2 regions of the Peribacillus sp. NJ11 genome follow, and region 2 is predicted to be linked to the other one. Evidence: predicted binding sites of a transcription regulator. Region 2 holds the regulator's gene; the other holds the start of a gene.

Region 1 (5,941 bases), 260 kb from region 2:
ACGTTTTGCCCATAACTTGTACGGAACTTCAAACGCCCTAGTATTTTGATGAGATCTGGATGGAGACCGTGAACTCCAACTTCAAAAGTTGTTTGTTCACCAATTTCACGAATATGTTCATCTACCTCACGTCTTGCTTTGTCAACCATTTCTTCAATTCGAGCCGGATGGATCCGTCCGTCCTGAACAAGTTTTTCAAGAGCCAAGCGTGCCGTTTCCCGTCTAATTGGATCAAATCCAGATAAAATGACAGCTTCAGGAGTATCATCGATAATAAGGTCAATACCTGTTAGCGTTTCTAACGTCCGGATATTTCGTCCTTCACGTCCGATAATCCGGCCTTTCATTTCATCGTTCGGAAGATTTACTACAGAAACGGTGGTTTCTGCAACATGATCAGCCGCACAACGCTGAATGGCAAGAGAAAGAACTTCTTTTGCTTTTTTATCAGCTTCTTCTTTGGCACGGGTATCACTTTCTTTAATCATAAGCGCTACATCGTGAGCCAGCTCGTTTTCCATTCGGTCTATAATGATTGCTTTAGCTTCTTCACGAGTTAAACCGGAAACACGTTCAAGCTCTGTTTGCTGCTTACGAACCGTCTCGTCCACTTTGCTTTCCATCTCTTCAATATGCTGTTGTCTTTGGTTTAGAGAATCTTCTTTTTTCTCCAAAAGGCTTTCACGTTTGTCTAACGTTTCATCCTTGCGGTCCAGATTCTCTTCTCTTTGCAATAACCGATTTTCTTGTTTTTGTAATTCGTTCCTTCTTTCACGGGATTCCCGATCCGAATCGGAACGAACTTTATGAATTTCATCTTTTGCTTCCAACAAGGCTTCTTTCTTAAGTGCTTCCGCTTCACGTTTTGCATCCTCAAGGATGTGTTCCGCAGAGCCCTTTGCCCCTGCTATTTTACTCTCAAATTTTGATTTGTGAATAAAATAACCAACAACTGCACCGACGATTAGGCCAAGCAAAGTGAAGATGATTGTCATGGGTTCCATCGTTTCACCTCCCCTTGCTATGAACTTTTTACATAAAATGTTGAACTGTCGGCAAGTACATTGCACATAAATTCAATATACAGCACTTAATTTTCAAAATTTTAGTTTGAAAAATTGTAAAATATACATATTAATTGTATAGTTGAGAATTTTTATTGTCAAGCGTTTGTCCCTTATGTATCAATGATTATTCAAGTTTTCTTAATATCAACCATCATTAACTACAGCATTCATAATGGAAGAAGTCTGGATATCTGTTTTCAATGCCATTTAATCCGCTGAAAATTTCGCACTTTTCTCACAATATATAGAAAAGGCCTAAGCGAACAAGCTTAGGCCTTTTCCTACCATTAATCAAGTAATTCAAAATGCTCTTCTGTTTCATTTTCTTCTGGTGGTAATTCATGCTCTCCATCAAGATTATAGTGATCTCTGATTTTCTGAGAAATTTCCAGAGCGATATCCTGATTTTCTTTCAAGAACAGCTTCGCATTTTCGCGGCCTTGTCCGACACGCTCTTCATTGTATGAGTACCACGATCCGCTTTTAAGGACGATATCAAGATCTGCACCCATATCGATGATTTCACCTTCCTGGGAAATCCCTTGACCGTACATGATGTCAACTTCTGCTTGACGGAATGGTGGAGCAACCTTGTTTTTTACAACTTTGATTTTGGTTTTATTACCGACGATTTCATTACCTTGTTTTAATTGTTCCGCACGACGCACTTCCAGACGAACTGTTGAATAGAACTTCAATGCCCGGCCTCCCGGAGTCGTTTCTGGATTTCCAAACATAACACCGATTTTTTCACGTACTTGGTTAATGAAAATGGCAATGGTATTTGATTTATTAATGGCACCAGACAGTTTTCTAAGTGCCTGAGACATCATCCGGGCTTGAAGACCCATATGGGAATCTCCCATTTCGCCTTCTATTTCAGCTTTAGGAACAAGTGCTGCCACCGAGTCAATGACAATGATATCTACCGCTCCACTTCGAACTAACGCTTCAGCGATCTCTAAGGCTTGTTCACCAGTATCAGGCTGCGAAAGCAGTAACTCATCAATATTCACACCAAGTTTTTCTGAATACGCTGGATCTAAAGCATGCTCGGCATCAATGAATGCAGCCGTGCCTCCAGTTTTTTGTACTTCTGCAATAGCATGTAATGCAACAGTCGTTTTACCGGAGCTTTCAGGTCCATATATCTCAATGACCCGGCCTCTTGGATATCCGCCCACTCCCAATGCTACGTCCAATGCTAAAGAACCGCTTGAAATCGTTGAAATCCTACGATCAGTCTGTTCCCCAAGTTTCATAATAGAACCTTTACCAAATTGTTTTTCAATTTGTTTTAACGCCATATCTAAAGCCGCTTGACGATCACTCACTCAATTTCCTCCTCTATATTCAAATAATCGGCTGTCCGATTAAAGGTGTACTTACGTTAGCAATTTATTTGAGATCAAGGTTTGCATCCTGTCTCAAAACCTATCTTTACTATATACTCTTTTTACTATTTTGCCAAGCAAAAAGTCGAACATTCATTCGTTTTTTTCTTGCGGGATATTCTTTGTAAAAAAGCTTTTTATCTTAATGAAATCTCCATTTCCTTTCACTTACTCCCTAAAAAAAACATTTTCATTGAATTAACTTTTTTCTTTTTTCCCTTTTTTTCAAGAAACAAACTTCTTGAACCAAATAAAAAGCAGAGCTGTAAAAAGCTCTGCTTCAGCGTTCATAAATCCCTTAATAGGTAATGACATCCGTACTTCACACTGCGAATACGGTTCTGTGCCCTGCTTCCGGAAAGGTTCAACTCTTTGAAATGAGTGTTTCCATCCCGATATGAAATGCCGATAAATACTGTCCCTACAGACTTGCCTTCTTGTTCATCCGGCCCTGCGACACCCGTAAAGCTTATGCCTACATCCGCATCGAGCTTTTTCCGGACATTAGAGGCCATTTCCATTGCACACTCACCGCTGACCACCCCATGCTCAGAGATGGTATCATCACTGACGCCGAGGACATTCGACTTCGCATCATTCGTATAGCTGACAATACCGCCTTTGAAGACTTTACCGGCGCCTGGGATGGTTGTCAGTTGTTCTTGGAACATCCCTCCGGTCAAACTTTCGGCTGCCGCGATCGAAAGCTTGCGGACCGTCAATTCTTTTACAAGTTCCTTTATTAGCGAAGTATTATCACTTCCATAATAGAACTTACCTACCCTGCTAAGAATTTCTTTTTCCGCTTCTAAAATAAGCTCTTCGCATTTTTCTTTAGAAGAGTCTTTAGCGGTGATCCTTAACGTCACTTCCCCTTCGGCTGCCAACGGAGCAATTGTCGGATTCGTTTGATTGACAAGGAGATCTTCAATCACCGTTTCCAGTTCGGCTTCACCTATCCCGTAAAACCTAAGAACCTTGGAATCGATCCGTTCATGCTTTTCCAATTTATTCATGATCGATTCATAACCATAACTTAAAAACATCGGCTCCATTTCACTTGGCGGCCCAGGCAGGAGCATATATGTAATCCCGGATTTGGACAAGACCATTCCCGGTGCCATGCCATGATCGTTTGCCAACACTTCACTGCCTTCTAAGACAAGGGCCTGCTTTTTGTTGTTTTCCGTCATGGTCCGCTCCCGTTTTTGGAAGTAAGCTTCAATGGATTGCAAAGCTTCATCATTAAAAACCAGCTTTTTCCCTATATGGCGAGCAATCGTTTCCTTCGTTAAATCATCTTTGGTAGGACCGAGTCCACCGGTAAAGACAATCAAGTTCGCCCTTGATTCAGCGATTTCTATAGCTTGTTGCAATCGGCGGTAGTTATCCCCAACCACAGTATGGTAAAAAACATTGATCCCCATTTCCGCAAACTGCTGCGATAAGAATCTTCCATTAGTGTTATTGATTTGTCCTAGAAGAAGCTCTGAGCCCACTGCAATGATTTCTGCATCCATCTTTTCAAAACCACCATTCGTTTTACTTAGAATTAACAAATACTTCTTTGTTTTTTATAAAATAATCCAAACCTGACCATATTGTAAAGATCAATGCAATCCATAATGCGATATTAGCAAACGGAAGTGAAATGAGGGCAAATGGAAGGTTATGCAGCAATAATGCTGAAATGGAAACAATTTGTGCCCATGTTTTAATTTTACCAAGCTGGTTCGCTGCAACCACTTCGCCAGTACCCGCTAATACCAAACGCAATCCGGTAACGGCAAACTCACGACTTATGATCACGATGGCAATCCAAGACTGACCGTACATTAAATCCAGATCAACCAAAACAATTAGGGCAGCCGAAACCAGAAGCTTATCAGCCAATGGATCTAAAAATTTCCCTAAATCAGTAATCATATTATATTTTCTGGCAAAATGGCCATCGATCCAATCCGTAGTAGACGCGATAATAAAGAGGATGGCTCCAGCTAGGTGCGCCACTGGCAAACTGTATTCTCCCCAAGTCAGCGTCCCCCATGAAAAAGGTACGAGCATGATGATTAAAAAAACTGGTATTAAACAGATTCTTGCTACTGTAATCTTATTAGGCAAATTCAAAACTTTTAACCTCCAAAATTTACGCCTGCCATTTAGGCAATGCGTTTTAGATCTTAACATAATGCTTATATGTATAATTTAACTCAAAATACAATCTAATATGCCGGGTGGACCATTTCCCGCCTGAATTATATAGAGAAAAAATAGTCATCTATAAGATGACTATTCGGCTTTCGTAAATTGTATCGTTACCAATTGCGTATTCACTTCAGTCGGTGAAATGGAATACTCCAGCTTCTCATCATTCACAAAAATTTCCGTTTCATACGCTCTGCCAACATTGATGACAGCTTCTTTTTCATTGGTGAAATCAATTTCCTGGCTTTTGTTCTTGTCGATAGTGCCCTGGAATAGTAATTTACCTTCACCATTTTTTATGCCGACCCATGGTGAGCCTTTGGAAGTCACCTTTAATTTAAAGGTATCCGTATCTTTTAATTCATACGTACTATTTTTACCGCTGGAACTGATGACGCTAAGTTTTTGCTCTTTCTTTTCATCTTTAACATCTGATTCATCTTCATTCTTCTTATCTGATGAATCTGGTTTTACGTCATTCTGTTTCTTGTCTGCATTCTCTTTTTCTTCGTTAAACCCATCACTTTTATTGTAGCCCACGGCTTCATTCTCTTTAGCGGTCTTTTTATCATCATTATCTGGGTTACCCATATAGTTCAATACCAGTACCCATATCAAAACGGCCGCACCAATTACTAAAACGACCGCCAAGATCTTCGGTAACATTTCTACAACCTTCGAATCCCCTGCCGGTATCGTTTTTCTGGATTGGACCCTTGAAAGCTGTTCTGGCAATTCCTCGCTATAGACTGAAGGCACTTCACTCTTATATTGTTCAAAAATCTCTTCTGAATCCAACCCGACCGCTTCACAATATTGCTTTATGAATGCCCGTACATAGAACTTTCCAGGCATCATACTGTAATTTCCCTCTTCAATGCCAATGAGGTAACGCTTTTGAATCTTCGTTAATTCCTGTAAATCTTCTAGGCTAAGACCTTTTGCTTCCCTAGCTTCCTTTAATCGATTACCTAACTCAGTCAAATAAAACACCTGCCATTTTAAAAGTCAAAGGAACCAAAATCGGACCCTGAAAACTGGTCTTTTTGGTCTACAACTTCATATGTTATTTCTTCTTCTGGATTGTTTCGCAATTCAATAATATAATCAAAGTCTTCTAGGGTATACTCCGTATTTTGGACAAAAACATCCGGATGTTCAATGACTTTAACAGCATCAAGCCTCATTATCTCGCGAATCAACTGCCAATGACGCTCATTTGCACGGCGAGTAGAAACAATTCCATCTAAAATGAACAAATTATCATTATTATAT
Region 2 (5,941 bases):
AAGTTCACTTCGGAACCAGTCGCAAGAAGTAATGCATCGGCTACTTCTTTCTTAGAAGCGGAGATGATGTAAGCCCCTTTTGAAACACCTTCATACGCAGTTTCGGAAGAGTCTTTTATTGTTGGCAATCCTTGACGAGTCAGTACAAGGGCAGTTGGTTTATTTGTAGACTCCATTGCCACTTTCCAGGCTGCTGCCGTTTCATTGCCATCAGCCGGACGGATGACCCCTAGGTTAGGCATTGCCCGTAATGATGCTAATTGTTCGATTGGCTCATGTGTCGGTCCGTCTTCCCCAACAGCAATGCTGTCATGGGTAAATACATACGTTACAGGAAGTCCCATCAGTGCTGCCATTCTTATAGCAGGACGCAAATAATCAGAGAATACGAAGAATGTTCCTCCGTACACTTTTAATCCACCATGAAGGGTCATACCATTTAAGGCCGCACCCATAGCGAATTCACGTACACCAAACCAAATATTACGACCACTGTAATTACCAGGTAATAGGTCTGTCTCACCTTTAATGGCAGTATTATTAGATCCGGCTAAATCTGCAGAACCACCAATGAAGCTAGGCACCCTTTTGGCAATCGCATTTAACACTTCTCCACTTGAAGCACGGGAAGCTAATGTTTTTCCTTCTTCATAGACCGGAATTTCCTGATCCCAGTCAGCAGGCAGTTCACCTTTGATTGCCAGCTCCAATTGCTCGGCTAACTCAGGATGTGCTTCTTTGTAATTTTTGAACAATTCATTCCAAGCTTCTTCTTTTTGAGCGCCTGCGTCCACAACAGATTCATTGAAGTGTGAATACACTTCTTCTGGAACATGGAAATCCGCTTCGAATGTCCATTTATATGCTTCTTTAGTCAACTTAAGCTCATCTGCACCAAGCGGAGCGCCGTGAACAGCTGATTTACCTGAACGGTTTGGTGAACCGTAACCAATAACCGTTTTGACTTCTATTAAAGTTGGGCGTGCTTCGTCGGTTTTCGCTTCTTCAATTGCTTTGGCTATTTCCTGAAGATCGTTCCCATCCTCAACGCGGATATATTGCCATCCATAAGATTTGAACCGGTTTGCTACGCTTTCACTAAATGATTGACTTAAGTCGCCGTCAAGGGAAATATCATTAGAATCATATAAAACAACAAGCCTTCCAAGTTGTAGATGTCCAGCTAATGAAGCGGCTTCAGCAGAAACCCCTTCCATTAAATCTCCATCTCCACAAATGCTATATGTATAATGATCGACTACATTATAAGAATCACGGTTGTAGCTTTCTGCCAAGTGGCGTTCTGCCATTGCCATGCCGACTGCCATTGCGATACCTTGTCCAAGCGGTCCCGTCGTTGCATCTACACCTGCAGTATGTCCGAATTCAGGATGTCCCGGAGTTTTACTTCCCCATTGGCGAAAGCTTTTCAAGTCATCGATAGATAAGCCATAGCCCGATAAATGAAGAAGGCTGTATAACAGCATAGACCCATGACCAGCTGAAAGAACAAAGCGATCCCTATTAAACCAATCCGGATTTTTCGGGTTATGATTCATATATTCAGTCCATAGTTTATACGCCATCGGCGCTGCCCCCATCGGCATACCTGGATGGCCGGAATTAGCCTTTTCAATTGCATCAATCGATAATGTACGAATCGTATTGATAGAAAGTGCATCTAATTTATCTAACATATCGTAAAACATCCCTTCCTGTAATGTACCTCTTTATATTATAGTGACCAGCATAATATCACAACTAAAATCACTATTTACTAACCCAATATTACAATTTTCTACAAATTAGAGAAGGCCCCTATTTAGATTAAGCTAAATAGGGGAATACATACATGAATGCACTCTCTTTTTATTCCTAAAAAAAGAATCCTCAAATGGAGTGTTCCATGAGAATAGTCCAAGCATTAATGTAAGTTTCTTTTTTCTTTAATACTCTTTATCTTTTGAGGAGTGACGTCATTACCTTCTGGATCAACGACTTTCACATGCTCCAACGTATCGGACATGGACCGTCTGAATGTCTCCAAATACTCACTTCTTAATTGGGTTTGCTCTTTCGCCTCAACTTCCGTCAAACCTTCACCCTTGGCCTTTTTTGAAAGTTCATTAATACGGGCTAATTTTTCTTTTGATAGCATAATTTCGCTCCTTCGTAATCTGCGGATATTGTCATGGTATTAAAAAAAAAGCGAAATTACAAGTTCTATGATTGACTTTCCTCTGTATTTAGTTGATGTTCGAGAAAACGCCTGTTTACAGTGGCTTTAGATACATTGTATCCAAAGCCCCTTAAAGTGGCTGCGATTTCTGCAAATGTCAATCCATTGGCCCGGAGTTTAATAATTTCTTCAATTGGAATCTCCATACGGTCCCTTCCAGTGGAATTCCTTTGGTTATGAAGATTTTTTTGCGGACGGTATCCCTTTTCAACGGCTCTTATCATCCCGCGTTTTATTTTTAGATTATGTAGTTTCCTTTGATATTCTTCTACAATACCAACTATCTGGATGACCATGGCATCCGAATCAGATAACTCAAGTTCTCCATCGTGTGAGAGCGTATAAATTTTCACGTCTTCTTTAAGGATGACATGGAAAAGGGCTATTTTGGCATTTCCCCTCCCCAGTCTAGTTTCGTCCTGGATTAATAGAACTTCAGCTTCTTTGGTTTTAAATAGTTCAAGCATGTCAAATATGCCATCCCGATTTAACTCATAACCACTTGCCTGTTCTTTTATTATGGAAACAACTTCCACATCCATCTTTTCCGCCAATTTAACTAATTCATCTTCCTGCCTTGCCAATGATGTTTCCTGGGATTCTTTTTCTGTGCTAACCCTACAATAGATTACTGCCTTCATAATACCCTACCTTCACTACTTACTGCTGACTGGCCAAATTCTGAACAAGATCGTCCCCTTTAACCGGTATGACAATGACTTGACCAGGTTTAATCGTATCCGCCCTGACTCCATTATGCTCTTCTATCCAACCAATGAATTCTTTTTTTGTCAAATCAGCTTCTTCATACTCTTCGGCAATTTCCCATAGGGTGTCGCCTTCACTTACTTCTATAGAAAGGAAATCCTTTTTTTGATCATTGTCTAATGTACAAGAGAATAAAATTGAAAAGATGAATACCGATCCCGCTAATAGAATCGTAGAAATATAATTTTTGTATAATTTTTTCATAAATATCCCTCCAAAGCGAATGTTCGTTCGTATGTTACGTCCAAATTATAATACGAACGTTTGTTTCAGTCAACAACAAAATTCGAACTTATGTTTGTATAGAGTTGGGGGCCATGCTATAATGTAGCAAAGAACATTGGAGAAGAGGTGCACATATGACTAAACTATCAAAACGGCAGCAAGATATCCTTGATTTCATTAAAGAAGAGGTCCGCCAAAAAGGGTATCCACCTTCCGTACGGGAGATTGGCGAAGCAGTTGGACTTGCATCAAGTTCAACAGTACACGGACATTTATCCCGCCTGGAAAGTAAAGGCCTGATAAGACGTGACCCAACCAAGCCGAGGGCCATTGAAATACTGAATTTGGAGGAAGCGAACAATATCCCCAAAGTTAATGTCGTGAACGTTCCGTTACTTGGAAAAGTAACAGCGGGCATGCCGATAACGGCCATCGAAAACATAGAAGAATACTTTCCGCTTCCCGAAAGCATGGTTCCGCATGATGACCATGTATTCATGCTGGAAATCATGGGTGAAAGTATGATCGAAGCAGGAATTCATGATGGAGATTATGTCATCGTGAAACAACAAAGCAGCGCCAATAATGGAGATATCGTCGTGGCCATGACGGAAGATGATGAAGCCACTGTAAAACGATTCTTTAAGGAACCGGATTACATAAGGCTTCAGCCTGAGAACTCGAATATGGAACCAATTATTTTAAGAGATGTTTCGATACTTGGAAAAGTTATAGGCTTATATAGACAAATACACTAAAAGCGCTAACCGCGCTTTTTTTGTTTGTTTAATTTATGTCCCGAATTCTCTCATTATGCATATGGAAGACTAGGTTTTGATATATTTTTTTGATAGAATCGAGTTTTCCTAAGATTATTAACATCCTTTCTCATTTATGCCGGATGAAAGGGAAACTAACGTCTTTCTGGATATATGTATTTTGAAAAATAGGAAACCCTCATTCCAATAAAAAAAAGGGAGCGTTAAAATCCCGCTCCCTGTTAAAAGTTCATTTCACTCTTAATCTTTGGTTCACTTTAATGAGGTTAAGATCGGCCAACCCATTCCACTGTTGAATCTGTACCTGTGTAGAACCATATGCTTTGGCAAGCGCAGAGACAGAGTCCCCCTTTTTGACTATATGATAGACCTCTTCGTTGCTTGCGTCATATTTAGTTAAATCACTTGTTTCGATAAGATTCACCAGTTTTTCTATATATTTCGGGTCCGAGGCGTAGCCCGCATCGAATATTGCTTTAAGTGCCTTTTTGTAATCTTTTTCCCCAATGACAGCTGTATACAAACTTCTATTCCATGAAGTCCCCTTTACATATAGATAGGCAAGATCTTGTAGACTTTCTGCCCATGTTGGATATTTTCTGAATTTGGACCATACTTGAACGGGCGCATCGTTGACATATTCGATTGTTTGAATAATGACAGAATCTCCTTTATAGTCACCTTTTGTACCGAATATATTTTTCCCTTGATTTGCTAAGAAGCTTGTCCCATAACCACTCTCCAAACAAGCTTGTGCAATGACAACAGAAGGTAATATTTTAAATTCCTTTTGAATTTTTTGGGCATAAGGAGCAATTTCCTTAATAAACGATTCCTTACTCATTAGAACCTCCCATTATTAGTTGGATATCTTCATTCTTATCGTATTCTAAACTATGAGAAAGGTTACAGCTTGTCCAGCAAAAAAATGTTATTAATTGTTTTTCACTAAGATCAATATGGTGATAACTTACTAAGTACGGCTTCAATTTGGATTATCATTCTCCCTCTCTAGTAAAAGCCATCAAACCCATTAATATTCAATGGATTGATGGCTTTTTAATTGAACGCTGAAAATTTCAAAACCATTTGCATCAACTTTATTTGATCAATCATTTAATGAATTACTATGTATAAACCTTTTATAAATGGTAAAAATTAATTTTGTAAAACTTCTAATATAAGGTGGTGACATTATGGACTACCCAACCATCCATACAAACTTTTGGGATGCAGTGATAGCCATTCCTACCATCATGATTCTTACTCAACTTATTAAGGTCATTTTTCATATTCCACCAAAATTCATCCCTACCATCGCTTTGGGTATTGGCTTATTCATTTCCATTTTCATTAGCCACCGACATCATTTGGTTGCAGGAATTTTCATGGGCTGGTTTTATGGCTATGCAAGCATTGGCAATTATTCAGCACTCAAAACTTGTATTTTAACTTATAGGGAATCTTATCAAAAGACGGATTAAATCCTAGATGGCACTCGTTGGATTTCATGAATCTTTTTTGTTGCAGGGGGATCTGACTTGCTAAATGCCCTTCGATCAACCGCTAACTTAGGACCAATATGAAATACGGCCTGGCTGTTTCCTTTTGCTGAATCATTTCAATACATTTCACCCCAAAAAAAGACCTCTCAATTAAGAGAAGGTCTTTTCTAATCATTTTTACTATTTTTCTATATAGACCGAACGAATCAATGTACGGGTTCTTTCAGTACCATTCACATTTTTTTCCTTGACATCAATCGTTACATTATAAACACCTGATTTAGGTACTTCTGGAAGAGTACCAGAAAAATTTCCGGCGTCCATTACCTTAATTGAGCTTTTTTCACGAATTTCATTACCGTTTTCATCTATTAGATGAACCGAAAATGTTGTGCTGATTGGCCTTTTGTTATCATTCATTGGAT

The links. The regulator LexA, encoded in region 2, represses DNA repair genes until DNA is damaged. The targets are predictions, from matches to a motif close to CGAACATATGTTCG.
Region 1: a site for LexA is predicted at 2,548-2,561, ahead of recA (recombinase RecA). Genes of this name have one in related genera too.

Annotation. Positions count from the first base shown of each region.
Region 1 is NZ_JAUCFO010000001.1:4,863,038-4,868,978, forward strand. Features, by position in the region: gene rny (ribonuclease Y) at 1-1,004, opposite strand, end outside; gene recA (recombinase RecA) at 1,355-2,401, opposite strand; gene QUF86_RS23745 (competence/damage-inducible protein A) at 2,749-3,981, opposite strand; gene pgsA (CDP-diacylglycerol--glycerol-3-phosphate 3-phosphatidyltransferase) at 4,004-4,588, opposite strand; gene QUF86_RS23755 (helix-turn-helix domain-containing protein) at 4,751-5,659, opposite strand; gene QUF86_RS23760 (DUF3388 domain-containing protein) at 5,668-5,941, opposite strand, start outside.
Region 2 is NZ_JAUCFO010000001.1:4,600,945-4,606,885, forward strand. Features, by position in the region: gene tkt (transketolase) at 1-1,697, opposite strand, end outside; gene QUF86_RS22525 (DUF896 domain-containing protein) at 1,925-2,158, opposite strand; gene QUF86_RS22530 (YneB family resolvase-like protein) at 2,224-2,880, opposite strand; gene yneA (cell division suppressor protein YneA) at 2,900-3,211, opposite strand; gene lexA (transcriptional repressor LexA) at 3,367-3,990, shown strand; gene QUF86_RS22545 (glucosaminidase domain-containing protein) at 4,241-4,855, opposite strand; gene QUF86_RS22550 (hypothetical protein) at 5,208-5,495, shown strand; gene QUF86_RS22555 (esterase/lipase family protein) at 5,697-5,941, opposite strand, start outside.